DNA from 3 places in the Janthinobacterium sp. GMG2 genome. Region 1 is predicted to be linked to each of the others. Evidence: predicted binding sites of a transcription regulator. Region 1 holds the regulator's gene; each other region holds the start of a gene.

Region 1 (10,222 bases):
GGCGGCGCCTCGCTGTTTTTCAGCGGCGACCATGAACCGTTCTACAACCTGCATCCGCCCGGCCACGTCGAGCATGCGGCGTGCTCAGAGCGCAATGCGCAACGCCAGGCCCGCATCGATGCGCTCATCGCCGGCGTCGACGCGCTGATCATGGATTGCTCGTACACGCGCGAGGAATACCCGGGCAAGCAGGGCTGGGGCCACGGCACCTTCGACGCCGCCTTCGACCTGGCCCTGCGCTGCGGCGCGCGGCGCCTGTACTGCACCCACCACGAACCGACCCGCAGCGACGAGCAGCTCGAAGCCGTGTTTGCCGACGTGATGGGCCGCTACAGCAGCCGTCTCGATGGCCTGCAAGTGTTCCTCGCCAGCGAGGGACTGACGGTGGAACTGGCCGGCGCATAAAAAAAGGGAGCCGCAAGGCTCCCTTTTTACTGGCGTTGACTATCCATTACATGATGTGGTGGCCAATCCACCAAGCGACTGCTGCAACAAACGCGGAGGCAGGAATCGTGAAGATCCAGGCCCAGACGATATTGCCTGCCACGCCCCAGCGCACGGCCGACATCTTCTGCGACGAGCCGACGCCGACGATGGCGCCCGTGATGGTGTGCGTGGTCGACACGGGAATACCCAGCGCCGTCGAGACGAACAGGGTGATCGCGCCGCCCGTTTCGGCGCAGAAGCCGCCGACCGGTTTGAGCTTGGTGATCTTCTGGCCCATGGTCTTGACGATGCGCCAGCCACCGAACAGGGTGCCGAAGCTGATGGCCGTGTAGCACGAGATAATGACCCACATCGGCGGCATGGCGTCGGCCGAACTGGAGTAGCCAGCGGCGATCAGCAGCATCCAGATGATGCCGATGGTTTTTTGCGCATCGTTGCCGCCGTGGCCCAGGCTGTAGGCGGCCGCCGAGACCAATTGCAAACGGCGGAACCACTTGTCGACCTTGCGCGGCGTCGAACGCACGAATATCCATGACACGATCAGCATCATGATGGAGCCGAACACGAAGCCCAGTACCGGTGCGATGACGATGAAGGCGACGGTTTTCCACAGGCCGGCCGCGACCAGCGCGCCCGTGCCGGACTTGGCGACAGCGGCACCCACCAGGCCGCCGATCAGCGCGTGCGAGGACGACGATGGAATGCCGTAGTACCAGGTAAACAAATTCCAGAAGATGGCGCCCATCAGCGCGCCGAAGATCACGTACTGGTCGATCACTGCCGGATCGATGGTGCCCTTGCCCACCGTGGCGGCCACGGTCAGCTGGTGGAACACGAAGATGGCGACAAAGTTGAACGTGGCAGCCATGGCAACCGCGGTCTGCGGTTTCAATACGCCCGTCGAGACCACCGTGGCAATCGCGTTGGCGGCATCGTGGAAGCCGTTCATGAAGTCAAACAGCAGCGCCAGGACGATCAACAGGCCTAGCACGTAGATGCTGATTTGTATGGTCATTATAGTTTCTTTTCTGATTCTGGTTCAGGACAGGCCCAACGCTTACGCGTTTTCGACGATGATGCCTTCGATAATATTGGACACATCTTCGCAACGGTCGGTCACGGTTTCCAGAATTTCGTAGATCGCTTTCAGCTTGATCAGGTTGCGCACGTCCGGTTCGTCGCGGAACAGCTTGGACATGGCGGCGCGCATCACGTGGTCGGCGTCCGATTCCAGGCGGTCGATCTCTTCGCAGATGGCGACGATCTTGCGCGAGTTGTCCATGTTATGCAGCATGGCGACGGCGTCGCGCACTTTTTCGGTACAAGCCAGCACCAGTTCGGCCAGGCGCTTGGCTTCCGGCGTGACGGCCTTCAGGTCGTACAGCGAGACGGTTTGCGCCGCATCTTCCAGCAGGTCGAGGATGTCGTCCTGGCGCGTGATCAGCTGATGGATGTCGTCGCGGTCGATCGGCGTGATGAAGGTCTTGTGCAGCATTTCCACGGTGGCGTAGGTGACTTTGTCCGCCTGTTTCTCGATGCTTTCGATCGCATGCACGCGGTTTTCCAGGTCGTCGAAATTGGTCATCAGGCCGAGCATCTCTTTGGCGCCCTTGACGCACAGTTCCGCGTGCTGGTTAAACAATTCAAAAAACTTGCCCTCAGTGGGCATCAAGCGTCCAAACATGTCATTCTCCGTTAAGCATTGAGTCGTGTTATTTACTACAGAAAGCCGCCCCGCAAGAGGGGGCAGCGATGGGGTGCCAGTGCTGCTGAGTCTTAGTCGCCTTGGTAAAGCGCCAGGCCACCACTGTAATTGCCAAATTTGGTGTACTGCCCCATGAAGGTGAGGCGGATGCTGCCGATTGGACCGTTACGTTGTTTACCGATGATGATTTCGGCCGTTCCCTTGTCTGGCGAGTCGGGGTTATACACCTCGTCGCGGTAAATGAACAGGATCACGTCGGCATCCTGCTCAATAGCGCCCGATTCGCGCAAGTCGGACATGACAGGACGTTTGTTCGGGCGTTGTTCCAGCGAGCGGTTCAGCTGGGACAGCGCGATCACGGGGCAACCGAGTTCTTTCGCCAGGCCTTTCAAGCCCCGCGAAATCTCGGAAATCTCCGTGGCGCGGTTGTCGCCCGGCGTATTGGCCGACATCAGTTGCAAGTAATCGACGATGATCAGGCCCAGCTTGCCGCATTGACGCGACAAACGGCGCGAGCGGGCGCGCAATTCGATGGAATTGAGCGCTGGCGTTTCATCGATGTACAGCTGCGCGTCGTTCATCTTCTGGATCGCATTCGTCAGGCGCGGCCAGTCTTCGTCGTTCAGGCGGCCAGTACGCAAACGGTGCTGATCGAGCTGTCCGACGGAGCCGAGCATACGCATGGCCAGCTGGGCGCCGCCCATCTCCATCGAGAACACGGCCACGGGCAAGCCGCTGTCGATGGCCACGTTTTCGCCGATGTTGACGGAAAACGCCGTCTTGCCCATCGAAGGACGGCCCGCCACGATTACCAGGTCGCCCGGCTGCAGACCCGAGGTCATGCGGTCGAGGTCGATGAAACCGGTGGGCACGCCCGTGATTTCACTCTGGTTGTCGCGGCTGTACAGTTCGTCGATGCGTTCGACCACCTGCGTCAGCAGGGGCTGGATGGCGGTCCAGCCCTGGGCGCCGCGCGCGCCTTCTTCGGCGATGGCGAAAATCTTCGATTCGGCCTCGTCAAGCATCTGCTTGACTTCCTTGCCTTGCGGGCTGAAGGCCGTGCCGGAGATATCGTCGGCGACGGTGATGAGTTTACGCAGCACGCCGCGGTCGCGCACGATCTCGGCGTAACGCCGGATGTTCGCGGCCGATGGCGTGTTTTGCGCCATGGCGTTCAGGTAAGCGAGTCCGCCCACGTCATCGGCCTTGCCGAGCTGGGTCAGGGTTTCAAAAACAGTAATGACATCGGCTGGCTTGGAAGCGTTAACCATCTTGACGATTTGCTCGAAGATGATGCGATGGTCATAGCGATAGAAATCCTCCGCATGCATGAAGTCGGCGATGCGGTCATATGCGGCATTGTCGCGCAGCAGACCACCGATGACGGATTGTTCTGCTTCGATCGAATGCGGCGGAATACGGAGGGAATCCAGTTGCGGATCAGAGGGGGCGTTCATGGCGCGAATTATACCCGCTTCGGCGTGATGGCAAAAATAAAGGGCTGAAATTGAGCGAAAAAAAGGCCACAAAAAAGCCGGGCGAACCCGGCTTTTCATAGTGCGGCAATGCTTGCGGGCCAGGCCCGCAGACAATTACGCGTTCGCGTCTGGAACGACAGCGATAACAACTTCCACGACCACGTCGGTGTGCAGAGCAACCGAAACATTGTGCTCGCCAACGATCTTCAGCGGGCCGGTAGGCATGCGGATTTGTGCTTTTTCAACAGCAAAACCTTGCTTGGTCAGCGCTTCAGCGATGTCGAAGTTGGTGACGGAACCGAACAGACGGCCATCAACACCAGCTTTTTGAGCAACTTGAACGGTCAGGCCGCTCAGTTTTTCGCCCTGGGCTTGCGATGCGGCCAGTTTGGCGGCAGCAGCTTTTTCCAGTTCGGCGCGCTTGACTTCGAATTCAGCCACAGCGGTTGCCGTAGCACGACGTGCCAGGCGTTGCGGGATCAGGAAGTTACGTGCGTAACCGTCTTTGACTTTGACGACTTCGCCGAGGTTACCGACGTTAACAACTTTTTCTAACAGAATGATTTGCATAGTTCTTCTCCAGGAATATCTGACCGATTAAGCGTGGTGCAGATCGGTGTATGGCAGCAGCGCGAGGAAGCGAGCGCGCTTGATTGCGGTGTCAACTTGGCGCTGGTAGTGCGCTTTGGTACCGGTCAGGCGTGCTGGCATGATCTTGCCGTTTTCTTGGACGAAGTCTTTCAGCGTGTCAACGTCTTTGTAGTCGACTTGCTCAACGTGAGCTGCGGTGAAGCGGCAGAACTTCTTGCGTTTGAACAACGGGTTTTGCTGTTTGCGTTTTTCTTTAAGCTTGAGCTTATTTTTGTCGAACTTTTTACCGAATGCCATGTCAGGCTCCTGTATCTAAAATGCGCTAGTCAGAATTGACTGCACTAAAATCAATGATGTGAAACACCAAACTCTTGCTGTTGCGGCTCTTCCTGGCCAGGAAACCCGTGAACTGATACACCCCGCCCAAGTTTGCCTGACTGAACCTGCCTGAGATTTCGCCAGCGGCTAGCGCGGCAACATCAAACTCGGTCAAACGGGCAATCCCTGCTTCCATCTGCTGCGAACTGTGTTGCAATACTGCATTCACAATCGGCAGCCCTGCCGGGGTATAGCGCAATATTTCGCGCTCGGCAATGATGGCGGTTACTTGTAGCTGGTTCAGCGCACGATCCTGGTCAAGAATTAAGCTGCTGCTGCGGCTGGAGCGGCTGCTGGTGCTTCGGTGCGGTGGCTTTTGGCCGCGTCTTCGCGTTGTACCGATTTCATCATCGGCGAAGGAGCTGTTTCAGCTTTCTTCATTTTAACGGTCAGGTGACGCAACACGGCATCATTGAATTTGAATGCTGTTTCCAACTCGACCAGGGTCTCGTTGTCGCATTCGATGTTCAGGCAGATGTAGTGTGCTTTAGGCAGCTTTTGGATCGAGTAAGCCATTTGACGGCGGCCCCAATCTTCCACGCGGTGAACCGAACCGCCGCGGGTGGTTACGCTGGCTTTGTAGCGTTCGATCATCGCGGGCACTTGCTCGCTTTGGTCCGGATGGACGATAAAGACTATTTCATAATGACGCATGCAAACTCCTTCAGGTCGGATTGATAATCGCCCACCCCGGCGTCAAGACGGGTGTGGGAAGGTCAGCCGAAGATTATAACCGTCTTTTGCAAACGTTTCAATCATTCCTTCCACAAGCGCCTGAAAAGCCCGTGCGCCGCCGTGCTTTCCGGCCGCGGACAAGTATTTCTTGCGAAATTCGCCCAAAACACGGAAATCCCCTTGCATAGTGGGCGATACTGTACAAAAATACAGACTGTTCATATAGACAGCATTTTAGTATGCACCCACCGCTCATGATCAAGCTGACAGCACGACAAGAACAAATCCTGAACCTGATCAAGGACGCGATTGAAAACACGGGCTTTCCTCCCACCCGTGCCGAAATCGCCAATGAACTGGGTTTCAAATCGGCCAATGCGGCCGAAGAGCATTTGCAGGCCCTGGCCCGCAAGGGCGCGATCGAGATTTCGCCCGGCACCTCGCGCGGCATCCGCCTGATCGGTGCGGCCGCCGAAGCGCCGCCGTCGAAAGTGCCGGCAGCCCTGCTGATGTCGCTGCCCCTGATCGGCCGGGTGGCGGCAGGCTCGCCCATCCTGGCCCAGGAAAACCTGGAAGCGAGCTACAACGTCGACCCGGCCCTGTTCTCGGCCAAACCCGACTTCCTGCTGAAGGTGCGCGGCTGGTCCATGCGCGACGCCGGCATCATGGATGGCGACTTGCTGGCCGTGAAAAAGGTCGACAGCGCCAAGAATGGCCAGATCGTCGTCGCCCGCATCGGCGACGAAGTCACCGTCAAGCGCTACAAGAAGACGGGCTCCGTCATCGAACTGCTGCCGGAAAATCCGGACTTCAAGGTGATCACCGTGTCGCCCGAAGACGAGTTTGCGTTGGAAGGCCTCGCCGTCGGACTGATGCGCAGCTGGCATTAAACTGCCGCACGTAAAAAAAGGGCCGCGACAGCATGACTATCGCGGCCCTTTTTACATGGTGCGCGGCTGCTTATGCGTCCAGTGCGCTGCTGAAATCTTCCAATAAGTCTGCTTCATCCTCGATACCGACGGACACGCGGATCAGCGATTCGGCGATGCCCATGCTGGCGCGGCGCTCGGCACCCATCTCGTAGAAAATCGTGTGGGCGACGGGAATGACCAGGGTGCGCGTGTCGCCGAGGTTGCTGGCGGGAATGGCAAGATTGAGACGATTGAGGAAATCGAAGCAGTCGATGCCATCTTTCAGCTCAAAGCTGAACAACGAGCCATAGCTGCGGAACAAGTCGGTGGCCAGCGCATGCTGCGGGTGCGACGCCAGGCCAGGATAATGCACGGCCGCCACTCTTGGATCCGCCTGCAGCATGGTGGCCAGCGCCAAAGCGTTCGAGCAGGTGCGATCCATGCGCAAGGCCATGGTTTCCGCGCCGACGGCGATATGATGCGCAGCTTCCGGCCCCAGCGAGGCGCCGAAGTCGCGCAAAGCCTTGGCACGGATTTGCGCGATGCCCCACTGCGCGGGCGCCGCCTTCTTGTAGTTCTCGAAAATGTTCGGATACTGCGTCCAGTCGAACACGCCCGTGTCCGTCAAGCTGCCGCCCAGGGCATTGCCGTGGCCGCCGATGGATTTCGTCAAGGCATTGACCACCAGGCCCGCGCCCACGGCTTTCGGGCGGAACAGATATGGCGTCGTCATCGTGTTGTCGACGATGTACAAGATGCCCTTTTCGCGGCACAGGTCGCCGATTTTCTTCAGGTCGGCGATTTGCGTGCGCGGATTGGCGATGGTTTCCACAAACACGATGCGCGTGGCCGGCGTAATGGCCGCGGCCACATTGGCCACCTCGGTGGCGTCGACGAACGACACGCCGATGCCCTGCCCCGTCACCGTTTGCCACAAGCTGTTGGTGTTGCCAAACAAAAAGGCCGACGAGACGACATGGTCACCCGCGCGCAGCAACGATTGCACCACGGCGCCGATGGCGCCCATGCCCGTGGCGAAGCACAGGGTCGCCACGCCGTCTTCCATCTTGTTGACCTTGTCTTCCAGTGCGGAGACGGTCGGATTGCCCTGGCGGCCATAACGGAAGCCCGGCTCCTTGCCCTGGAACACGGACGCGAGCTGGCGCGCATCGGCGTAACCGAAGGCAACGGAAGTATGCACGGGCTTGTGCAGCGAGCCGTGCTCGATGCCCTTGCGGCGGTCGTTGTGCAGGATGGTGGTGGTGAAGCCGTAGGTTTTTTTGTTGGTCATGGTGGAAGTTCCAAATACTCGTCTTGCCGCTTAACCCAAGGCAAGTGCCGGGGTCAGACCTGAAGGTCCGACCCGAAAAAAAGCCCGGCATCGGCCGGGCAGGTACTTATGCTTCCGTTGTCGCCAGGTTCAGGTTCAGCTGGGAACGCGGCGTATCTTCGGGCGCTGCCGCCTTCGGATGGTGGCGCGCATATTCCAGGCGGTCCAGGTACTCCTGCGACACGTCGCCCGTCACGTACACGCCATCGAAGCACGATGCCTCGAAGTTCGTCAGGGCCGGGTTAACGTCGGCGATCGCCTGCTTCAGCGCGCCGATATCCTGGTAGACCAGGTAGTCGGCCGTGATTTCGCGGCACACTTCTTCCGTCGTGCGGCCGTAGGCGATCAGCTCGTCGCGCGTCGGCATGTCGATGCCGTACACGTTCGGGTAGATCACCGGTGGCGCGGCCGAAGCGAAGATGACCTTCGTCGCACCCGCTTCACGCGCCATCTGCACGATTTCACGGCTGGTGGTGCCGCGCACGATGGAATCGTCGACCAGCAGCACCACTTTATCCTTGAATTCGGACGGGATCGCGTTGAGCTTCTGGCGCACGGATTTCTTGCGTGCCGCCTGGCCCGGCATGATGAAGGTACGGCCGATGTAGCGGTTCTTGATGAAGCCTTCGCGGTACTCGATGTTCAACGCCATGGCCAGCTGGATGGCGGCCGGACGCGAGGAATCGGGAATCGGCATGACCACGTCGATATGCACGCCTGGCAATTCGGCGCGGATCTTCTCGGCCAGGTATTCGCCCATTTTCAGGCGCGTGGCGTACACGGAGGCGCCGTCGATGACGGAGTCGGGACGGGCCAGGTAGACGAATTCGAACACGCACGGGTTCAGGCTGGCATTGTCGGCGCACTGGGCGCTGTGCAATTTCTTGTCGGCATCGATGAAGACGGCTTCGCCGGGACCGATGTCGCGCACGAAGCGGAAGCCCATGCCTTCCAGGGCTACGGATTCGGAAGCGATCAGGTATTCGGGACCCTGCTCCGTTTCATTGATGCCCAGGCACAGCGGACGGATGCCGTGCGGGTCGCGGAAGGCCAGCAAGCCCACGCCGGCGATTTGCGCAACGGCAGCGTAACCGCCCTTGACGCGGCGGTTCAGCACGGTAACGGCCTTGAAGATGGCTTCCGGGTCCAGGTTCAGGCCCGTCGTCGCTTCCTGGATTTCATGCGCCAGCACGTTGAGCAGCACTTCCGAATCGGAATCGGTATTGATGTGGCGGCGGTCGTTCTTGAACATTTCCAGCTTCAACTGTTCCCAGTTGGTCAGGTTGCCATTGTGCGCCAGGGTGATGCCGAACGGCGCATTCACATAGAACGGTTGTGCTTCCTCTTCGCTCGACGAACCGGCCGTCGGGTAGCGGCAATGGCCGATGCCCGTCGTGCCTTGCAGCGAACGCATGTTGCGCGTACGGAAGACGTCACGCACGAGGCCATTGGCTTTGTGCATGGAAAACATACTGCTGTGATTGGTCGCAATCCCTGCCGCGTCCTGACCGCGATGTTGCAAGAGCAACAATGCATCATAGAGCAATTGATTGACAGGTTGATGGGAAACGACGCCGACGATGCCACACATGGTGTGCTCCTAAACTGTGCTACTGATTTTAAAAAAATTCAAAATTTCACATGCTGCGCGTAAGCGGCAGGCAGATAAGGCTTGATGGCGCGCGCGCCTTGCTCCGCGAGCGGGCTGAGCTGCGCATTTTTCCAGAATGGCTGCTGCGGTATGGACGTCATGCCACACAAGATGACGGCGGTCAGCACGATCACAAGGCCCCGCGCCACGCCGAACAGGGTGCCCAGGGTGCGGTCAGCCAGGCTCAAGCCCGTCACCTTGACGAGTGCGTCGACCGTCATGGACAGCAATCCCATCAAAATGCGCACGCCGATGAACAGCACGACGAAAGCCAGCAACAAACGGATGGCTTCGCCAGGCACGGCTTCCGGCAGGAATTTCGCCAAGGTAGCGCCATACGCGTTGGCAATGACGAACGCCACGATCCAGCTGACCAATGACAGTATTTCCTTGACCAGGCCACGCATCATGCTGATCAGCACGGACGTCACCAGCACGAACAGCACCAGGTAATCGAAGATCGTCACGCGCGTTCAGCCTTGCAACATCACGCCGGTACCAGGCTGCCGCCCAGGCCCAGCTTTTGCAGCTTGGCGCGGGTCTTTTCAGCGTCTTCGCGGCTACCGAACGGTCCCACGCGCACGCGGATGCGCTCGCCCGCCGGGCTCGAGACTTTCTGCGTGTACGACTTGATGCCCGCGTCGCGCAGCTTGTCCTGCAATTCGTCGACCTTGTCCTGCGTCGCCAGGGCCGCCACCTGCACCACGAACTTGCCGCTGCCGGCGTCGTGCGCCTTGTCCTGTGCTTTTTCTTGCGGCTTGCCTTCCAGGATAGCCAGCGCGCGCGCGGCATCGTCAGCCGATTGCGCTGGCTTGGCAGGCTTCGGCTCGGGCTTGGCTTCCGGCTTTACTTCATGCTTGGGCTCAGGCTTGGGTTCGGGCTTGGACTCGTGTTTCGGCTCGGGCTTGGTTTCGTGTTTCGGTTCCGGTTTCGGCTCCACCTTGACCGGCTTGGGTTCAGGCTTGGGCTCGGGTTTCGGCTCCACATAGGTCGGCTTGACCGGTGCAGGCTGGGCGGCCGCCAGCACGGGTGCCGGTGTCGGTACAGGGGTCGGCT
Region 2 (10,222 bases), on a different contig from region 1:
CGAAAGCGCACATACGCATGCATGTCGTGCTCCTCGCGGTGCACGGCCTTGACCATGGCGTGCAGGCGCGCGCCGTCCGCGTCGGCCGGCGACATCACGTCGTGCTGGCCCAGCTGCCAGCGCCACAGCACCTGGTACAAAAAGGCCCAGCGGTCAGGCACGTTGAAGCAGGCGGCCGCCTGCAGCAGTTCCACCAGGGGACGAGGCAGCCGCAGCCGTGGCGCACTGGTATCCGTGGCATCCGGCGCGGCGGAAAACAGGTCGCCCTCACCGCCTTGCGACTGCCAGGCAACGTCGGCAGGTGGCACCCCAAGCGTGATCAGTTCGCGCGCCGCCGCGCGCCACTCGTCGAACGATTGCGCCAGCCGCACCACCGTACTCATGCCGCCTGCAGCTCCGGCCACAGATTCATCTGCTGAGGTGCCTCCGCCATGGCGCGCCGCAGGTGTTCGGAGGCGGTGGTGTCGCGCGCGGGAAAGTAGTCGGCCGTGATGATGAAGGGCGCAATTTTCTTCATGCTGCAGCGCAGGCGCGACAGATCGGCGTAGCGCACCTGCCGCAGCCTTCGCAGGTCGACGATGCGCTGGGCATTGCGCAGGCCGATGCCGGGCACGCGGGCGATCATGTGCTGCGCCGCGCGGTTCAAGTCCAGCGGAAAATGTTCGCGGTGCGCCAGCGCCCACGCCAGTTTCGGATCGATATCGAGCGCCAGGTTGCCGCCCGTGGCGGGCAGCAATTCGCTGGCCTGGAAACCATAGCTGCGCAGCAGGAAATCGGCCTGGTACAACCTGTGTTCGCGCAGCATCGGCGGCGGCGCCAGCGGCACGCTTTTCGGACTGTCGGGGATCGGGCTGAAGGCCGAGTAGTACACGCGCTTGAGTTTGTAACTGCCGTACAGGGTCTCGGCCGTGGAGAGGATCTGCTGGTCGTCGCTGGCATCGGCGCCGACGATCATCTGCGTGCTTTGCCCGGCCGGCGCGAAACGGGGGGCGCGCGGTTCTTCCGCTTTCTCGTCGAGCTTGCGGCGTATCGACCCCATCGCCAGCTTGATCGTATGCACGCTCTTTTCCGGCGCCAGCTTTTGCACGCTGTCCTGTGTCGGCAGTTCGATGTTGACGCTGAGCCGGTCGGCATAGCGGCCCGCCTGCGCGATCAGGGCCGGATCGGCGTCGGGAATGGTTTTCAGATGGATGTAGCCGCGGAACTGGTGCACCTCGCGCAGCTCGCGCGCCACCTGCACCAGCTGCTCCATCGTGTAGTCGGCCGACTGGATGATGCCGGAACTGAGGAACAGGCCGTCAATGTAGTTGCGCAGGTAAAAGTCGCTCGTCAGTTTCACCACTTCGGCCACGGTAAAGCGCGCGCGCGGCACGTTCGACGTGCGGCGGTTGACGCAGTACTGGCAGTCGTACAGGCAGTAATTCGTCAGCAGCACTTTCAGCAGCGAGACGCAGCGCCCGTCCGGCGTGTAGCTGTGGCAAATGCCCATGCCCGAGGTGGCACCAAAGCCATCCTTGCCGATGGAATCGCGCTTGGGCGCGCCGCTGCTGGCGCAGGACGCGTCGTACTTGGCCGCGTCGGCCAGGATTTCCAGCTTGTCCGTCAATTCCATGGCTCACCTCAATATACTGTGTTTATATACAGTATATCAGGGAATGCAGCTTGCGCTGGCTTGACCTGTGCGATGGCAGATCGCTATATATCGGTGTATATTACGGACCTGGTTCTCTTCTCATCAAGGATACGATCATGCGCCTCACCTCCCTCGCCACACTGCTCGGCGCCGCCCTCTTCGCCACCGCCGCCTCGTCCGCCCTTGCCGGTGAAGTGGTCGTGTCGGCCGCGGCCAGCCTGACGAATGCATTCAAGGAGGCGGCGCAAAGCTACGAGGCGCAGTATCCGGGCAGCAAGGTATCCCTGAACTTCGCCGCTTCGGGCGTGCTGCTGCAGCAGATCGTCAAGGGCGCACCCGTGGACGTGTTTGCCTCGGCCGACCAGGAAACCATGGATGCGGCGCAAAAGCAGGGCCTCGTCTTGCCGGCCGAGCGCATGGACTTCGTCGGCAACAGCCTGGTGCTGATCGTGCCGCACGATAGCAAGCTGGGCATCAAGAGACTGGCTGACCTGACGCACAAGGGCGTGACCCGCGTGGCCATCGCCAATCCGGCCAGCGTGCCCGTCGGCCGTTATTCCGAAGGCGCGCTGAAGAAGGCGAAGCTGTGGGACGCCGTGCAACCGAAAGCCATCGGCACGCAGAACGTGCGCCAGTCGCTCGACTACGTGGCGCGCGGCGAAGTCGATGCGGGCTTTGTCTACGCGACCGACGCGGCCATCATGAAGGACAAGGTGAACGTGGTGCTGGAGGTGCCGCTGGACGCGCCCGTGCTGTACCCGATCGCCACCATCAAGGGCAGCGGCAATGGGGCCGAAGCGAAGCGCTTTGTCAGCTATTTGCAGACGACGCCGGCGCAAGCCATCCTCGCCAAGTACGGTTTCAAGAAACCATAAAGCAAACGACTGCGCATGGATATCGCCTGGACCGCGCTGGCCCTGTCGCTCAAAGTGGCGGCGTGGGCCACGGCACTCAACTTGTTGCTCGGCATCGGCACGGGCTATCTGCTGGCGCGCACGCGTTTTCCCGGGCGCGAGCTGCTCGACGCCCTGTTGACCCTGCCGATGGTGATGCCGCCCACCGTGCTCGGCTACTACCTGCTGGTGCTGCTGGGCCGGCGCGGCACCCTGGGTATCTGGCTGCAGGACAACTTCGGCATCAACCTCATCTTTACGTGGCAGGGTGCCGTGATCGCTTCCACCGTGGTCGCTTTCCCTCTCGTCTTCAAGCCCGCGCGCGCCGCCTTCGAGGCCGTCGACGGCCAGCTCGAGCAGGCGGCCCGCGTGCTGGGCATTTCCGAGCTGGCGATTTTCTTTCGCGTCACGTTACCGCTGGCCTGGCGCGGCATCCTGGCCGGCGTGCTGCTGGGATTCGTGCGCGCGCTGGGCGAGTTTGGCGCCACCCTGATGGTGGCCGGCAGCATTCCCGGCAAGACACAGACCCTGTCGGTGGCCGTGTATGAAGCCGTGCAGGCGGGCCAGGACGACGTGGCCAATACGCTGGTCGTGATCATCTCGGTGGTCTGCATCGTGGTGCTGCTGTCGGCTGGCCGCCTGGCGCCCGGGCGCGTCGCGCACAAAGGACGCTGAGGATGACGCCCATGCAACTCGACCTCGACATCCGCGCCACCTTGCGCTCCGGCAAACGCCGCTTCGACCTGCAGGTGCAATGTACGTCCGGCAGCCAGCGCATCGCCATGTATGGCCCGTCCGGCGCCGGCAAGAGCATGACCCTGAAAGCCATTGCCGGACTCTTCACGCCGGACGAAGGCCATATCCGCCTGAACGGGCGCACCCTGTTCGATTCGGCCGCCGGCATCAATTTGCCGCCGCAGCAGCGCAACGTCGCCTATCTGTTCCAGGATTACGCGCTGTTCCCGCACCTGACGGTGCGCCAGAACGTGGGCTTTGGCCTGAGCCGGGGATGGTTCAATCCGCGCGCGCGCGAAAAATTGCAGAAGGTCGAGCATTGGCTCGATGCCTTCCACTTGCAGGAACTGGCGCACCAGTTCCCCGACGAGTTGTCCGGAGGCCAGCGCCAACGGGTGGCGCTGGCGAGGGCGCTCGTGGCCGAGCCGTCCGCGCTGCTGCTCGACGAGCCGTTCGCCGCCCTCGATCCGGCCCTGCGTGTCAAAATGCGGCTGGAACTGAGCCAGTGGCAACAGCGCCTGGACGTGCCCATGATCCTGATCACGCACGATCCGGAAGATGCGCGCATCCTGGGCGAGCACGTGCTGTACTTGCGCGACGGACAGATCGATAACAGGGAAGACCACATGGCATTGGGTGAACGCATTGGATAAAATCGGCTTGCAAGGCTCGCTATGGATGACGGTGGGCGGGGAAAACCTGGGCGGCGCCGGCAGGGTGGAATTGCTGGGCGCCATCGCCGAATGCGGCTCCATCACGCAGGCGGCCAAGTTGGTAAAGATGAGCTACAAGGCGGCCTGGGACGCCATCGACGCGATGAACAACCTGGCCGGCGAACCGCTGGTCGAGCGCCTGACGGGCGGCAAGGGCGGCGGCGGCACGCGGCTCACGCAGCGGGGACGCCAGCTGGTCGACAATTTCCGCATCATCGAACGCGAGCATGCCCGCTACCTGCGCCAGCTGGGCAGTCAGGCCGAAGGCATCGCCGACGATCTTTTACTCATACGGAGAATGGCCATGAAAACGACGGCGCGTAATCAATTCCTGGGCAAGGTGGCCGAACTGAAACAGGGTGCCGTCAATGACGAAGTCACCCTGGAATTGCCCGGCGGCCAGCACATCGTGGCCATCGTCACGCAGGGCAGCAGCGCAAGCCTGGGCCTGGTGCCGGGCGCGGAAGCGTTTGCGCTGATCAAGGCTTCGTCCATCATCCTCGTGGCCGATAGCGAAGGCGCGCGCTTTTCCGCCCGCAACCAGCTGGCCGGCACGGTCACGCGCGTGCAGACGGGCGCCGTCAACACGGAAGTGGTGCTGGACTTGCCGCGCGGCGGCACGATCGCCGCCATCATCACCAACCAGAGCAGCACGGACCTGGGTATCGAACTTGGCGGCAGCGTGACGGCGATGTTCAAGGCGTCCAGCGTGATTCTGGGCGTACCCGCGTAAATTAATCCTTCAACCGCGACAACCAATCCGCCGCCGCCGCCAGCGCCAGTTCCAGCTCCTGCGCCGTGTGCGCCAGCAGGCTTGGGACTTCGTCCAGGCGGCCAGCGTCGATGGCTTCCTCGGTGGCGAACGCGGCGCGGATCAGGCGTTTCGTGCCCAGGGTGCCGACGGAGCCGCGCACGCTGTGCAGGATACGCGCCACGTCGCTGTGGCGGCCTGCCTGCAATGCTGTTTCCGCGTCGCGTACGGGCGTCATGCCCTTGTTCAGCGCGTCTTCGACCATGCGCCGCAGTACACCGCGCCCCTTCGCGTCACGTCCCATCACGCGCATCAGCGGCGCCATGGAAAACACCTCTTCATCGGCGACGCGTACGGGCTCGGCCGTCTGCACTGGCGGGCGCTTGGGCAGGTGGCGCAGGATGACTTCCATCATCTCTTCCACCACCACGGGCTTGGCGATGAAGTCGCTGATGCCGGCCGTCATGCAGCGCTCGCGCTCGGACGCCAGCACGCCGGCCGTCATGGCGATCACGGGCAGGCTCAGGCGCAGCTCCGTGCGGATGATGTGGGTGGCGCTGAAACCGTCCATGACGGGCATCTGCATGTCCATCAGCACGATGTCGTAGCGCAGCGCTTCCGTGCGCAGCCGTTCCACGGCTTGCAAGCCGTCGCCCACCACGTCGAGGGTGGCGCCCATGTGTTCGAGGATGCCGCGCGCCACGGCCTGGTTCAAATGATTGTCTTCCACCAGCAGGAAATGCACGCCGGCCAGTTCCGTGCCCAGTGGCTGGTGCAGGATGCGCTGCTCGCCGCCGTCGTTCTTGGTGATCAGTGCCTGGTGCAGGGCATCGAACAGGCTCGATCCCGTGATCGGTTTCATCAGCACGACGTCGGCCTCGGCCGCGCTGGAAATTTCCTCGAGGTGGTTGCGGGCGAAGGCGTTGACCATCACCACGATGGGCTGGCGCTGGCCGCTGGCCGCCTGGCGGATGGCCTTGGCCGTGGCCAGGCCGTCCATGACGGGCATGTGCCAGTCGGCCAGCACCACGTCGTACGGTTGCTGCTGCGCCAGGCGTTCGCGGTACAGTTCGATGGCGGCAAAGCCGGAATCGACTTCGTCGGCCAGCCAGCCCCACGCCTCGATCAGCTTGACGATCAGTTCGCGCGTGGTGCGGTTATCGTCGGCCACCAGCAGGCGCAGCTGGCCCAGTGCCGGCGTGCGCCGCGTTTCGGCTGGCTGCGCCAGCATCTCGAACGGCACGCTGAACCAGAAGCGGCTGCCCTTGCCTTCGCTGCTGGCGACGGCGATGTCGCCGCCCATCATGTGGATCAGCTGCTTGCTGATGGCCAGGCCCAGGCCCGTGCCGCCGAAGCGGCGCGTGATGCTCTGGTCGCCCTGCGAAAACGCGGCAAACAGCTGCTGTTGCTGCAGTTCCGTCATGCCGATGCCCGTGTCGCGCACTTCGAAGCGCAGCCAGGCGCGGCCGCTCTCGCTCCTGCTCTCGGCCAGGCTGACGGCCACCACCACTTCGCCGTTCTCCGTGAACTTGATGGCGTTGCCGGCCAGGTTGACGAGGATTTGCTGCAGGCGCTGGGCGTCGCCCACGAGGCGCCGCGGCACGTCGGGCTCGACGGCGATGGCCAGTTCCAGCTCCTTTTCGCCCGCATTCATCGTCATCGTCGTGGCCAGGGTATTCATGACTTCGTCGAGGTCGAATTCGACGGGCGACAGTTCCATGCGCCTCGCCTCGATCTTCGAATAATCGAGCACGTCGTTGAGGATACCCAGCAGCGACTGGCCCGCCACGCGCACCATGGTCAGATACTTGCGCTGTTCCGTATCGAGCTTGGTATTTCCCAGCAAATACACCATGCCCAGCACGGCATTGAGGGGCGTGCGGATTTCATGGCTCATGTTGGCCACGAAATCGCTCTTCGCGCGGTTGGCGGCCTCGGCCCGGTCGCGTTCCTGCTCCAGTTCGGCCGCGCGCGATTCGAGTTCCTGCTGCAGACGGTCGCGCTCGCTCATCAGGCCGTTGAACGCCTCCGTCAGTTCGCCGATCTCGTCGCGCTGCTGCACCGGCACGGGGGTGAAACGGCTGCCGCTGGTGCGCAGGGCCAGCAGGGTGTTGCGCAGGCGCACCAGCGGCGACAGCAGGCGCACGGTGACCCAGCCCAGAACAAATGCGGCCAGCAGCGAAGCGAGGATGCTCCACAGCACCAGCCGGTACAGGACGCCATCGAACGGTTCGAAGGCGTCCGCGACGGGCAGCGAGGTAGCCAGCAGCCAGTTCACCGATTTCAAACGCTTGAAGCTGTTGACGGCCGTGATGCCGCGGCTGTTGGTGCTGACCATGCTGCCTTCGCCATCTTCCTTCAGCAGCTGGGTGGTCGTCAGGTTGGCGCTCGGCTGGCGCGGCTGCAGCAAGCGGCTGGTATCGGGATGCAGCACGTAGCGCGGCACGGCGCCGCGCGTGAGGATGAAGTAATAGCCGCTCTTGCCGATCTTTTCCGAGCGCAGGCGTCCCAGCAGGTTGTCCTTGTACAGGCGCAGCACGCCGATCACCACGCCGGCCACCTGGCCATCGGCGGCCAGCACGGGCGCGACCATCTGCACGATGGGCATGCCGCTCGACTTGCCGAGCATCGGCTCGGTGATCATGGGCTGGCGCGTGCGCAGCACGGTCTGGAAATACTCGCGCTCGGCAACGTTGATGCCCGTGCGCCCCGCCACTTCCGGCATGTCGGCCACGACGGCGCCATGTGCATCGAGCACCAGCACGTCGTCGAACAGCACCAGCATCGAGCGGCGCGAATAGTATTCGCGCAATTGGGCCGGCTGGGCCATCAGTTCCGGCGGCTGCTGCCTGGCCGTCAGGGTGACGATCTGCAGCAGCATGCCCAGCTTGTCGTCGAGCTCGGCAGCGGTGCGGCTGATCAGGGACGACTGCTGGCTCAGCAGTACTCGGGTGAAGTCGTCGCGCATGTGCTGCACCTGTATCATGGTGACCAGCGCGATCATGGCGATCGAGGTCAGGCTGGTGGCCAGCGCGACTTTTGCTTTGATGCCGAGAGGCTTCATGATTTCCTTTTCAGTACCGGGCGGCACAGGCGGCAGATAATGCTGTTAGGAATTTTCCTATCAATACATCAAGTTGGCAAGCGGCGCCGCGCAAATGACCCTCCCCGCATGGGCTTTTGACGATGTTGCCATATAATTAAAGGCTGGACGTCGTTTATTCGCCGAAATTGCGGTGAAATTGGCACACGGCAACCCTGTATGCAGTAAACTTGTTGTTGCATTTTCTAAAAGGTACCGACATGACTGAAGCGCTACTCACTCCAACCTTGCCCACAGTGACCGTGGAAGCGTTGCGTGCGCGATGCTCGACCTGCAGCATGCATCAATTGTGCCTGCCGATGGGCCTCGATATGGGCGACATGGACAGGCTGGACCAGATCATCGGCCGCCGCCGCAAGATCGTGCGCGGCGCCTCGCTGTTCCGCATCGGCGACTCGTTCCAGAACCTGTACGCGATCCGCCTGGGACACTTCAAGACGTACCAGATCAATCCCGGCGGCGAAGAGCAGGTGACGGGCTTCCAGATGGCCGGCGAACTGCTGGGCATGGACGCCATCAGCGCCGACCGCCACCACTGTAATGCGGTGGCGCTGGAAGACAGCGAAGTGTGTGAAATCCCGTTTTCCAGCCTGGAACAATTGCTGGGCAATATGCCGACTCTGCTGCGGCATTTCCACCGCATGATGAGCCAGGAAATCACGCGCGAGCAAAGCGTGATGCTGTTGCTGGGCAATATGCAGGCGACGCAGCGTTTTGCCGCCTTCATCGTCAACCTGGCGTCGCGCTATGAAGCGCGCGGCTATTCGAGCAGCAAATTCCAGCTACGCATGTCGCGCGAGGAAATCGGCAACTACCTGGGCCTGACCATCGAGAGCGTCAGCCGCCTGCTGTCCAAATTTAAGAAGGAAGGCTGGCTGCGCGTGTCGAACCGCGAGATCGAGATCCTGCAACCAGCCAAGCTGAAAGCCATTACGGCAGGCACGGACGTCTGCAAGTAAGGCTTATAGCTCTTCGTCCGCATGCAGCGCGATGCTGCGCTGCACGGGCCAGGTCCAGATGCCGGACAGGCGCCACTCGCGCTTGTCGTTTTCCACCAGCACCTGCCAGCGGCTGCGCTCGAGCATCGGCAGCGCGACCGAAAAATTGCCGGCCGCATCGGGCTGCACCAGCAGCTTGATATCTTTTTCCGGCAGGGTCGCATGCGCCAGGTGCAGCTGCAGCGGTCCCTGGTAGGCCTTGCCGAAGCTGTGCACGGAACCGCTCAGGCGCGCTTGCGCCACGTCGTACGCCAGGCTCGTATCCATGGCCAGGTCGCTGGCGATCGTGTCGCGCTTCAAATCCTGGTTGATCGCCTTGCCCTGCTTGTAATAATCGCCCACCACCAGCGCATCGGGCTGCGTAAACGCGATATAGCCCATGAAGCTGCCGACGACCACGGACAGGCCGGGACCGATCATCAGCAGCCATGGCCAGCGATGCTTGTACCACGGTGCAACGGGAGGCTGCAGTTTCAGACTGTCGGACATGGTATTTCTCCTCTGTAAACGGCCAGCCCCCGTGCGGGGACCGGCCTTCCTGCATCACCGCGGCACGATGAAGACCGCGCTTTCACGCACATGCAGCGACGGGTTGTCCAGCGATTGCAATTCGATCGCAATCTTGTTCGACCCCTTCTCGCCCACGCCGTGCGGCACGCGCAGGCGGATCGGCCAGCCCAGCGTTTCCGTCGGCTGCAAGGTCACTTCTTCGCGCGTCAGCAAGGTCAGGCCCGGCAAGCCGGAGGCGCTGATCTTGAAATGCTGGCTTTGCTCGGACGTGTTCATGATCTGCAGGCGGTAGACGTTTTCGATCATGCCGTCTTCCACTTCGCGTCCCATCGAACCGCGGTCGCGGATCACGTCCATTTTCAGGGGCGTGCGCAGGGCCAGCGAGGTACATACGGCGATGATGATCAGGGCCAGGATGGAAGTGTAGATCAGGACGCGCGGGCGCATGGCGCGCTGGCGTATCTGCTTCGAATTGAAGTTGTTTTCCATCGCATGGTCGGTGCTGTAGCGTATCAGGCCACGCGGCCGCTCGACCTTGTCCATCACGCTGTTGCAGGCATCGACGCAGGCGGCGCAGCCGATGCATTCATACTGCAGGCCGTTGCGGATATCGATGCCGGTCGGACACACCTGCACGCACAGGGTGCAGTCGATGCAATCGCCCAGCTTGTCGTTGTTGCCGGCCTTCTTGCTCATGGCGCCGCGTGGTTCGCCGCGCTTGGCATCGTAGGTGATGATCAGGGTGTCCTGGTCGAACATGGCGCTCTGGAAGCGCGCGTAGGGGCACATGTATTTGCACACCTGCTCGCGCAGCCAGCCCGCGTTGCCGTAGGTTGCCAGGCTGTAGAACAAGACCCAGAACCATTCCCAGGGACCGAAATTCAAG
Region 3 (10,222 bases), 790 kb from region 1:
GTGCTGCGCCTGGCGCGGCGTTAAGCCTGGCCGCGCAGCTTGTGCGCAAGCGCTGTGCGGTTGCCCACGTCCAGCTTCTGATAAATCGCGTGCAGCTGGTTGCGCACGGTGGCCGGCGACTTGCCCAGTTCCCTGGCGATGCTTTTGTAGGGCAGACCTTCAGCCGCCATGGCCGCCACCAGCCGCTCGGCCGGGGTCAAACGCTGCATGGCGGCCTGCCTGAAACGTTGTTTGTCATCGCTGTTCTCCTGTCCGTGGGCGGCATGCCGGTGGCATGCCTGCAGGGATAACGGGAGCACGGGGCGTATCTGTAAAACTATTTCTCCTGCTTCGATACGCTGCGATGGGCGAAAAAAAAGACAGGCGAACCTGTCTTTTCGTGTGGCGCGATGGTGATCAGCCGATGGCCGCCATCGACACCGGTTTCAGCTTGGCCGCCAGCGCCTTGCCTTTCTTGGCGCGCTTGCCGAAGTGGTCGGCCAGGGCCGTGGCGCCCAGCGACGCATCCTGCGGTTTCGACGCCCGGCCGATGCCGGAGACGACCACGCCGCGCTGCGTGATCGGCTGCACGGCCAGCAGCTTGTCCTTGGCATCGAGGTCGATCAGCTTGACGCCCGTGCCGCCCTTGGACAGGGTCTTCATTTCATCGAGGCCGAACACCAGCAAGCGCGCGCCTTCCGTCAGGCAGGCCAGGGCGCTGGCCGCCTCGGCGATGACCTTCGGTTCGAGCGGCACGTCGCCGTCATCGAGGGTGATGAAGGCCTTGCCGCCTTTCAGACGGCTGACCATGTCGCCCGCCTTGGCGATGAAGCCGTAGCCGGCGCTCGACGCCAGCAGCAAATTGGTGGCGCCATTGCCCGCAAAGTAGTGCAAGATGCGCACGGCATTGCCCGGGGTACCGCCGCTCAGGTCGCACAAGGTTGTGATCGGCACGCCGTCGCCGCGCGCGTTGGGCAGCGCCGAGACGGGAACCGAGTAAATCTTACCGTTGTTGCCAAAGCCCAGCAGGGTGTCGACTGTGCGGCACTCAAAGGCGCCATGCAGGCTGTCGCCCGCTTTGAACGTGAATTGCGCCGCATCGTGGCCGATGCCGGTACGCGCGCGCACCCAGCCTTTTTCCGAAATGATGACGGTGACCGGTTCATCGACCACCTTCTGTTCCGCCACGGCTTTCTGCGCTTCCTCGATCAGCGTGCGGCGTGCGTCGCCGAACTGCTTGGCATCCGCTTCGATTTCGCGGATGACGGCGCGCTTCATCGAACCCGGATTGTCGAGCAGGTCTTGCAGCGATTTTTCTTCCTTGCGCAGCTCGGCCAGCTCCTGCTGGATCTTGATCGTTTCCAGGCGCGCCAGCTGGCGCAGACGGATTTCCAGGATGTCGTCGGCCTGGCGCTCGGACAGATTGAACGCTTCGATCAGGGCCGCTTTCGGTTCATCCGAATTGCGGATGATCTGAATCACCTTGTCGATATTGAGCAGGATCGCTTCGCGCCCTTCCAGTATATGGATGCGGTCCTTGACCTTGCCCAGTTTGTAGCCGGTGCGGCGCGTGACGGTCTCGAAGCGGAAGTCGATCCACTCGCGCAGGATGTCGCCCAGGCCCTTTTGGCGCGGACGGCCGTCGCCGCCTATCATCACCAGGTTGATCGAGGTCGACGATTCCAGCGAGGTGTGCGCCAGCAGCATCAGCATGAATTCCGTCTGGTCCTGGTTCTTCGACTTCGGCTCGAACACGAGGCGCACGGGCGCGGCGCGGCCCGATTCGTCGCGGATGGTGTCGAGCGAATTGAGGATCAGCGCTTTTAGGGCTACCTGGTCCGGCGACAGCGCCTTCTTGCCCAGTTTGATCTTCGGATTCGTCAGCTCCTCGATTTCTTCCAGCACTTTTTGCGACGAGGTGCCCGGCGGCAGTTCCGTCACGACGGCTTGCCACTGGCCGCGCGCCAGCTCTTCGATCTTCCAGCGTGCGCGCACCTTCATGCTGCCACGGCCGCTCGCGTACATGTCCTGGATCTGCGATGGCGGCGTGATGATCTGGCCGCCGCCGGGGAAGTCGGGACCGGGAATGATGGCCATCAGCTCGGCGTGCGTCATCTTCGGATCGCGGATCATGGCGACGGCCGCTTTCGCCACTTCGGCCAGATTGTGCGACGGGATTTCCGTCGCCAGGCCCACGGCGATGCCGGAGGCGCCGTTCAGCAGCACCATCGGCAGGCGCGCCGGCAGCAGCTTCGGTTCTTCCGTCGAACCGTCGTAATTGGGCTGGAAGTCCACCGTGCCCATGCCGATTTCATCCATCAGCAGCTTGGCGATCGGCGTCAGACGCGCTTCCGTGTAACGCATGGCCGCCGCACCGTCGCCGTCGCGCGAGCCGAAGTTGCCCTGGCCATCGATCAGCGGGTAGCGCAAGGAAAAATCCTGCGCCATGCGCACCAGCGCGTCGTACACGGACTGGTCGCCGTGCGGATGCAATTTGCCGAGCACGTCGCCGACCACGGCCGCCGATTTGCGCGGCTTCGCCGTGGAGTTCAGGCCCAGCTCGTTCATCGCATACAGGATGCGGCGCTGCACGGGCTTTTGGCCGTCGCACACGTCGGGCAGGGCGCGGCCCTTGACGACGGAGATGGCGTAATCGAGATAGGCGCGCTCGGCAAAGGTGGACAGGGTCAGCGCTTCGCCGTCGAATACCGGTTCATCCGGCTCGATCGGCTCAGGCTGGGCATCGTCAAATAAATTCGTTTGTGTGGACATGGCGCTTGTTTCGGTGTTGAGTGGTTGCGGTTGAATTCGTGGGGCTGATTATGACAGCCCGGATTTGGAAAAGGACTTGCCGTACGTCAGATACATATAGCGCAAGGTCAGATACAGCACGGCCAGGGCCAGTTCGACGCTGTGATCCATCATCGGCATGGCGCGGATGGCCGGGGCATGGCCGGCCAGCACGACGCTGGCGAGGGACGGTACCAGCACCACCGGCCAGATCGTCTTCCATTTGAAATCGGTGGGGGAAAACAGCAAGCCGGCGCACGACCAGGCATACAGCGCAGCGCCGACGAGGGCGGCCGGCAGCAATTGCAAATACAGTTGCAACAGCAAGCCCGCGCAGCCGATCAGCCATGCGACGCGCAGGCGGGGCAAGAGCGCCTCGGGGAAGCCGCAATCGCCATACAGGCCGGTGGCGCTGCGCAGGGCCAGCGCCGCCAGGCAAAACAGCATCGGCATGGCATCGCCGATGGCCAGCGCCGACGGGCCTTTGCCGCTCATGAACATGGCCGCGAACAGCGACAGGCCCAGACACAGGAGCAGCAGCATGCCATGCAGCAGCTGGCGGTTCATCGCATACGCGAGCAGGGCGGACGCGCACAAGCCGGCCGCGGTGACGAGGCGCATGGTGTCGCTGCGTTCGGGCAGGAACAGCAGCAAGGCCAGCACGAGGTAGGGCGCGATCCAGCCCAGTTGCCGCAAGCCGGGCCGCTGCCACAGCATGGGCAGGCGTTCCTGCAGCGTTTCTTGCAGCGCTTCCAGGCGCGTGAAAAGGGGCTGCGGCCAGCGCAAGGCATGCATGGCCAGCAGGGAAAAGGCCAGCGCCTGGAAGCCCAGCAGGCTGGCATAGGCCGCCGTGTCGCCGAGCTTGAAGCCGGCCGCATCGAGCACGCCCGCGAGCATGAAGTGCAGCACGAAACCGAGGCCGCCCGAGGCCAGTGCCGTCTGCTTGAAGTAGCGCTTCGCATGGACGGCGTGTTCCCACCGTTCGAACAGGTCCGTATCGAGTTTGTAAGCGAGCATCTCGCCGTGCTGCCAGCGTATCGTGTGCAGCAGTTCGCGCAGCTGCAGCGTGAATTTTTGGTCGAACAGCTGGCGCGCGTAGGCCGAAGGCGGCTGCAGCGACATGATGCAATCGAGGCCCGGGTAGCTGTCGCGGTTGTCGCTGAAATGGGCGAACGAGCGGTCGGCCCGGTAGCGCTGCACGGCGCTGCGCACCAGATCCCCATGGCTGCGCGCCAGGTAGGAAAAATCGCGGTCCCAGCCCAGCTGCTCGAACAGGGCCTGGCGCAGCGCCAGGTCATAGCCGGCGCTGGCGCAGTAGCGCAGCGCGCACAGCTCGAATTCTTCGCGCACGTCGAGGTTGAGCATGGCGTCGTCCTGCAGGATGCCGGCCAGTACCTCGCTGGCATCCGCATGCCGCGACTGCTCCAGGAATGCCTGCCACAGGCTGGCGCCTTCCTGGACGGGATCAATGGCGACCACGCCCCATAGTTCCGGCGGCGGTGCGGGCTCCAGGGCAATGACGCCCCACAGTTCCGCAGGCGGCTCCTGCGCTTCCTGCGCGGGTTCGTCGATCACGCCCCACAGCTCGGCCGCTTCCAAGGGCGGCGCTTCTGGCGCTTGCGCCTCTACCGTTTCGGCCTCGGCCGCTTGCGCTTCCGGGAACTCCTCGGCAAACAGGTGCGCATGGCGCAGCGCGTATTCATACGCGTCGCGCAGTTCCTGGAAGGCGGCCGGATCGTCTTCGGGGCGCGTCACCTTCAGGCGCTTTGCATACGCGCGCTTGAGCGCGCGCTCGTCGCCCGTCGGCTCCGTGCCCAGGATTGCCCACAGGCTGCGCTGTCCGTTGTCCATGCCGCCGTCCATTTACAGGAAGCTCTCGCTCTCGACCTGGCGCAGCACCTCGTCGAGCGCCTGGCGCGCCTTGCGGATGGTGTTCGGGTCCTGCGTTTCCAGCGCGGCCTGGAAATTGGCCGTGTGCGCGGCCAGGTACTGGCGCACGTCGCCCAGCGACTGTTCGTACAGGCGGTCGGCGCGTGTGACCAGGGTGCGGTTTTCCAGCTGCTCGCGCGGGTGGATCTTCAGGTCGGCCAGTTCCGCAAAGCGCTGCTCGATCTGTTCCTGCGTCATCACGCCCGCGTTGTCGCTGATGATCATCTTGTGGCGTTCCTGCGTGGCCAGCACCGTCACTTCCGCTTCCAGCACGCCGCTGATGTCATAGGTGAAGCGCACGTCGATGCCGATCTCGCCGGCTTTTTTCGCGGGTATCGGGAAGCTGATCTTGCCGAGGAAGACGTTGTCGGCCACCAGGCGCGATTCGCCCTGGAAGATCGCCACGTTGATTTCCTTCTGGTTGTCGTAGATGGTGGTGATGTTTTCCGTGCGCGAGACGGGCACCACGGAATTGCGCTCGATGATGGGCAGGTAATGGCCGCCTTCATACTGGTTCGCGCCGACCTGGCGCGAAATGGAAATGCCCAGCGAGTATGGCGCCACGTCCGTCATGACCACTTCGTCGAGGGCCGCGTCGCGCATTTTCAGGCCCGCCTGCACGGCGGCGCCCAGCGCCACTGCTTCGTCCGGGTCCAGGTGGATGGCGGGGAAGCGGCCGAACATGCGCGAGACGAGTTTGCGCACCAGCGGCATGCGCGTGGCGCCGCCGGCCAGCACCACTTCATTCAATTCCGCGGCGCGGATGGTGGCGTCGCGCAGTGCCCGTTCCACTGGCAGGCGCAGGCGAGCCAGCAGGGGCTCGCACAATTGCGCCAGCTTGTCTTCGCCGATCTCCCAGCTGTATTCCTTGTCCTGGTAGCGCGTAGCCATGCGCACGGACGGCTGCTCCGACAGCAGGCGCTTGACGCGCTCGGCCTCATCGCGCAGCAACTGCTGCTGGCGCGGGTCGAGCAGGCGGCTGCCGACGGCGTCGCGCAGGCCGCTGCCTTCGAGGAAGGCGTCGACCAGCACGGTAACGAAGTCTTCGCCGCCGAGGAAATTGTCACCGGCTGATGCGCGCACCTCCATCACGCCTTCGAACAGCTCGAGAATCGACACGTCGAACGTGCCGCCGCCCAGGTCGAAAACGAGGAATTTGCTTTCCTGTTCCTTGTCGCGGATGCCATAGGCCAGCGCGGCGGCCGTCGGCTCGTTGAGCAGGCGCTCCACGCGCAAGCCCGCCAGCTGGCCGGCGATGCGCGTGGCCTTGCGCTGCGCATCGCTGAAATACGCGGGCACGGTGATGATGGCTTCCTCGACCTTGTGGCCGAGGAAGGCTTCGGCATCTTCCTTCAGCGCGCGCAGCACCATCGACGACAGTTCTTCCGGACGGAATTGCTGCGTGCCGAGGATGATCTTCTTTTCGCTGCCCATGTAGCGCTTGAAGACGGCCGCCGTCAGCTGCGGGTGCGTCTGCAGGCGCTCACGCGCGGCGCGGCCCACGAGCACGGTGCCGTCGTCATCGATGCTCACGCACGATGGCGTCAGGTGTTCACCGAGCGCATTCGGGATGATGGAAGCCTTGCCGTCGCGCCAGATGGCGACCAGGCTGTTGGTGGTGCCCAGGTCGATGCCGATGATCATCAGATATCCGCCTCCGCCTCATTGCCGTGTTCTTCGATCCAGGCGCGGCGTCCTGCCGCTTCGCCCTTGCCCATCAACATATTGAAGCGCAAGGCCGAAGCCATGTGATCGACTTCACCGAGCGTGACGGGCAGCAAACGGCGCGTGTCCGGGTTCATCGTCGTTTCCCACAGCTGCTCGGCGTTCATCTCGCCCAGGCCCTTGAAGCGCGAGATCGACCAGGCGCCCTGTTTCACGCCTTCCTTGCGCAGCTTGTCCTCGATGGCCACCAGTTCGCCGTCGTCGAGTGCGTAGATTTTCTGGATCGGCTTTTTGCCGCGCGCGGGCGCGTCGACCCGGTACAAAGGCGGGCGGGCGATGCAGATGTGGCCCTTGTTGATCAGGACCGGGAAGTGCTTGAAGAATAAGGTCAGCAGCAGTACCTGGATGTGCGAGCCATCCACGTCCGCATCGGACAGGATGCAGATCTTGCCGTAGCGCAGGCCGGACAGGTCGGGTGTATCGCCCACGCTGTGCGGATCGACGCCGATGGCCACGGCGATATCGTGGATCTCGTTATTGGCGAACAGGCGGTCGCGGTCGGTCTCCCACGAGTTCAAGACCTTGCCGCGCAGGGGCAGAATCGCCTGGAATTCCTTGTCGCGGCCCATCTTGGCCGAACCGCCCGCCGAATCGCCCTCGACGAGGAACAGTTCATTGCGCGCGATGTCGGACGATTCGCAGTCGGTCAGCTTGCCGGGCAGGACGGCGACGCCCGACGATTTTTTCTTTTCCACTTTTTGCAGCGAGCGCTGGCGCGACTGCGCCTGCTTGATCACGAGTTCGGCCAGCTTCTTGCCGTAGTCGACGTGCTGGTTCAGCCACAGTTCCAGCGGCGGCTTGGTGAAGGTCGAGACGAGGCGCACGGCGTCGCGCGAGTTCAGGCGTTCCTTGATCTGGCCCTGGAATTGCGGGTCCAGCACCTTGGCCGACAGCACGAACGAAGCGCGCGCGAACACGTCTTCCGGCAGCAGCTTCACGCCTTTCGGCAGCAGCGAGTGCATTTCGACGAAGTTTTTCACGGCGCCGAACAGGCCGTCGCGCAAGCCCGATTCGTGCGTGCCGCCATTCGAGGTGGGGATCAGGTTGACGTACGATTCACGCACGATGGCGCCTTCTTCCGTCCAGGCCACCACCCACGCCGCGCCTTCGCCTTCGGCAAAGCCTTCCGAGTCCGGACCCGCGTACTGCGCGCCCTCGAACAGGGGAATCAGGGTTTCGCCATTCGATACCTGCGCCAGCGTTTCGGTCAGGTAGCCGCGCAAGCCTTCCGCGTACTGCCACGTTTGCGTGTCGCCCGTCTTCGCGTTGGTGAGGGTGACGGTGACGCCCGGCAGCAGCACGGCTTTCGAGCGCAGCAGGCGTTGCAGCTCCGTTTGCGAGATGTTCGGCGAATCAAAATATTTTGCATCGGGCCAGGCCGTGACGCGCGTGCCCGACTTCTTGCCGTCGCGCGGGGCGGGGCGGGAATTCAATGGCTCGATCACATCGCCATTCGCAAACACCATGTGGTGCAAGCCGTTGCCGTCGCTTTCCTTGCGCCAGACGGTGATTTCCAGGCGCGTCGACAGCGCATTGGTGACGGACACGCCGACGCCGTGCAGACCGCCCGAGAACGCGTAGGCGCCGCCCGAACCCTTGTCGAACTTGCCGCCCGCGTGCAGCCTTGTAAACACGATTTCCACGGTCGGCACGCCTTCTTCCGGGTGCAGGCCGACGGGAATGCCGCGGCCATTGTCTTCCACGGTGATGCTGCCATCCGTGTTTTGCGTGACGGCGATGTGCGTGCAATGACCGCCCAGCGCCTCGTCGGAGGCATTGTCGATCACTTCCTGAATGATGTGCAGCGGATTTTCAGTGCGGGTGTACATCCCCGGGCGCTGCTTGACGGGTTCCAGTCCTTTCAGGACACGGATGGATGATTCGCTGTAGTCGGATGCTGGTTTTTTAGTGGCCATACGTGTTCAAGCTAAGTAAAGACAGTGGTTGGAACGCCAGGCCAGGGCACTGCGGGCGCAATGACAGCGGCGGCGATAACTGTATGAATATACAGTATATCCCGTCCAGCGTCACTGGGGGAGGGCAGTGCGGCAGGCCAGGCGTCCTTGTGCGGACGCTCGCGCATTCTATCTTGATCGGCGGGCAATAGCGCTACTCCAAGGCAACAACAGTGCGCCGCGCGCGTGGTTTTGCGCCAATTGTGATGGATTTTATGTGGTAAAGCCCCCGTTTTTACATCTTGTTTACATGCGCCTCCCCAGTCTTTACGAATTTTTTAGACCCTTTTGGCTAATCTGCTCACTATCAAAACAAACCTGAATGAGGGTGGGAATGGATCTCGTGTATCTCGGCTTGATTGCCGTGTTTTTCGTCCTGGCGGCCGGCTTCGCCGTCGCCTGCGACAAATTAGGGAGCGTCAAATGAACGCGTTTTATGTGCTGGGCGCCGTCGTCTCGGCTGGTTTGCTCGTCTACCTGCTGGTGGCGCTGCTGAAGGCGGAGGAACTGTGATGACGACGCAATCGATACTGTTATTGGTGGCTTTCCTGGCCGTGCTGCTGGCCGCCGGCTATCCGCTGGGCCTGTACATGGCCAAGGTGGCCGGCGATGCGCCCGTGCGCGGCCTGGGCTGGCTGCAAAAGCTGGAAAACCTGCTGTACCGCTGGTCCGGCCTGCCCGCCGACAAGGCCATGGGCTGGAAAAGCTATGCCATCGCCCTGATCGTCTTCAATACCGTGGGCGCCGTCTTCGTCTACGGCCTGCAGCGCCTGCAGGGCTTTTTACCGTTGAATCCACAGGGCCTGGGCGCCGTCAGCCCCGATTCCTCGTTCAATACCACCGTCAGCTTCGTCGCCAATACCAACTGGCAGGGCTATGGCGGCGAACAGACCATGAGCTACCTGACCCAGATGCTGGGCATGGCATGCCAGAACTTCTTTTCGGCGGCCACCGGCATCGCCGTGATCTTCGCGCTGGTGCGCGGCTTCGCCTCGCGCTCGGGCAAATCGATCGGCAATTTCTGGGTCGACCTCGTGCGCTCGACCCTGTACATCCTGCTGCCGTTGTCGCTGGCCCTGTCCGTCGTCTTCATGGGCGAAGGCATGATCCAGAATTTTTCCGCCTACAAGGAAGTGACCCTGCTCGACCACGTGGCGTATGAAACGCCGAAAATGACGGCCGACGGCCAGCCCGTGCTGGATGCGGCCGGCAAGCCTGTGATGGAAGCGCAAGTGGCGACGACGCAGACGATCGCCATGGGTCCCGTCGCGTCGCAGGAATCGATCAAGCTGCTGGGCACGAATGGCGGCGGCTTCTTCAACGCCAATTCCTCGCACCCGTATGAAAACCCGACCGTGCTGTCGAACTTCCTGCAGATGCTGGCCATCTTCATCATTCCCGCCGGCCTGTGCTTCACCTTCGGCCGCATGGTGGGGGACCTGCGCCAGGGCTGGGCAGTGCTGGCCGCCATGACCGTGATCTTTGTCGTCATGACGGCCGGCGTGATGAGCGCCGAGCAGCAAGCCAATCCATCCTTGCAAGCGCTGGGCGTGGACCAGCAGGCCAGCAGCCTGCAATCGGGCGGCAACATGGAAGGCAAGGAAACGCGCTTCGGCATCAGCTCCTCGACCCTGTTCGCGGCGGTGACGACGGCCGCATCGTGCGGCGCCGTCAATTCCATGCACGACTCCTACATGCCCCTGGGCGGCATGGTGCCGCTGCTGCTGATGCAGTTCGGCGAAGTGATTTTCGGCGGCGTGGGCACGGGCCTGTACGGCATGCTGATGTTCGCCATCCTGGCCGTCTTCATCGCCGGCCTGATGATAGGCCGCACGCCTGAATAC

The links. Region 1 encodes LexA, which represses DNA repair genes until DNA is damaged. Its sites were predicted from a motif close to ACTGTATNNNNATACAGT; they were not measured.
Region 2: a site for LexA is predicted at 1,628-1,645, ahead of SKZ59_RS12385 (putative DNA modification/repair radical SAM protein). Genes of this name have one in related genera too.
Region 3: a site for LexA is predicted at 8,418-8,435, ahead of SKZ59_RS01995 (DNA topoisomerase IV subunit B). Genes of this name have one in related genera too.

Annotation. Positions count from the first base shown of each region.
Region 1 covers NZ_JAXAWA010000001.1:1,235,618-1,245,839, reverse strand. The annotation lists gene SKZ59_RS05590 (MBL fold metallo-hydrolase) at 1-405, shown strand, start outside; gene SKZ59_RS05585 (inorganic phosphate transporter) at 452-1,465, opposite strand; gene SKZ59_RS05580 (DUF47 domain-containing protein) at 1,505-2,131, opposite strand; gene SKZ59_RS05575 (replicative DNA helicase) at 2,224-3,609, opposite strand; gene rplI (50S ribosomal protein L9) at 3,745-4,200, opposite strand; gene rpsR (30S ribosomal protein S18) at 4,228-4,518, opposite strand; gene priB (primosomal replication protein N) at 4,544-4,843, opposite strand; gene rpsF (30S ribosomal protein S6) at 4,864-5,253, opposite strand; gene lexA (transcriptional repressor LexA) at 5,529-6,164, shown strand; gene SKZ59_RS05545 (cystathionine gamma-synthase family protein) at 6,235-7,476, opposite strand; gene purF (amidophosphoribosyltransferase) at 7,583-9,106, opposite strand; gene SKZ59_RS05535 (CvpA family protein) at 9,145-9,633, opposite strand; gene SKZ59_RS05530 (SPOR domain-containing protein) at 9,654-10,222, opposite strand, start outside.
Region 2 covers NZ_JAXAWA010000003.1:65,401-75,622, reverse strand. The annotation lists gene SKZ59_RS12390 (UdgX family uracil-DNA binding protein) at 1-383, opposite strand, end outside; gene SKZ59_RS12385 (putative DNA modification/repair radical SAM protein) at 380-1,612, opposite strand; gene modA (molybdate ABC transporter substrate-binding protein) at 1,750-2,508, shown strand; gene modB (molybdate ABC transporter permease subunit) at 2,524-3,201, shown strand; gene SKZ59_RS12370 (sulfate/molybdate ABC transporter ATP-binding protein) at 3,213-3,914, shown strand; gene SKZ59_RS12365 (TOBE domain-containing protein) at 3,940-4,707, shown strand; gene SKZ59_RS12360 (response regulator) at 4,709-7,789, opposite strand; gene fnr (fumarate/nitrate reduction transcriptional regulator Fnr) at 8,029-8,787, shown strand; gene SKZ59_RS12350 (FixH family protein) at 8,791-9,315, opposite strand; gene ccoG (cytochrome c oxidase accessory protein CcoG) at 9,370-10,222, opposite strand, start outside.
Region 3 covers NZ_JAXAWA010000001.1:443,657-453,878, forward strand. The annotation lists gene SKZ59_RS01970 (hypothetical protein) at 1-24, shown strand, start outside; gene SKZ59_RS01975 (helix-turn-helix domain-containing protein) at 21-209, opposite strand; gene parC (DNA topoisomerase IV subunit A) at 397-2,751, opposite strand; gene SKZ59_RS01985 (J domain-containing protein) at 2,800-4,620, opposite strand; gene SKZ59_RS01990 (molecular chaperone HscC) at 4,633-6,342, opposite strand; gene SKZ59_RS01995 (DNA topoisomerase IV subunit B) at 6,342-8,339, opposite strand; gene kdpF (K(+)-transporting ATPase subunit F) at 8,802-8,891, shown strand; gene kdpA (potassium-transporting ATPase subunit KdpA) at 8,891-10,222, shown strand, end outside.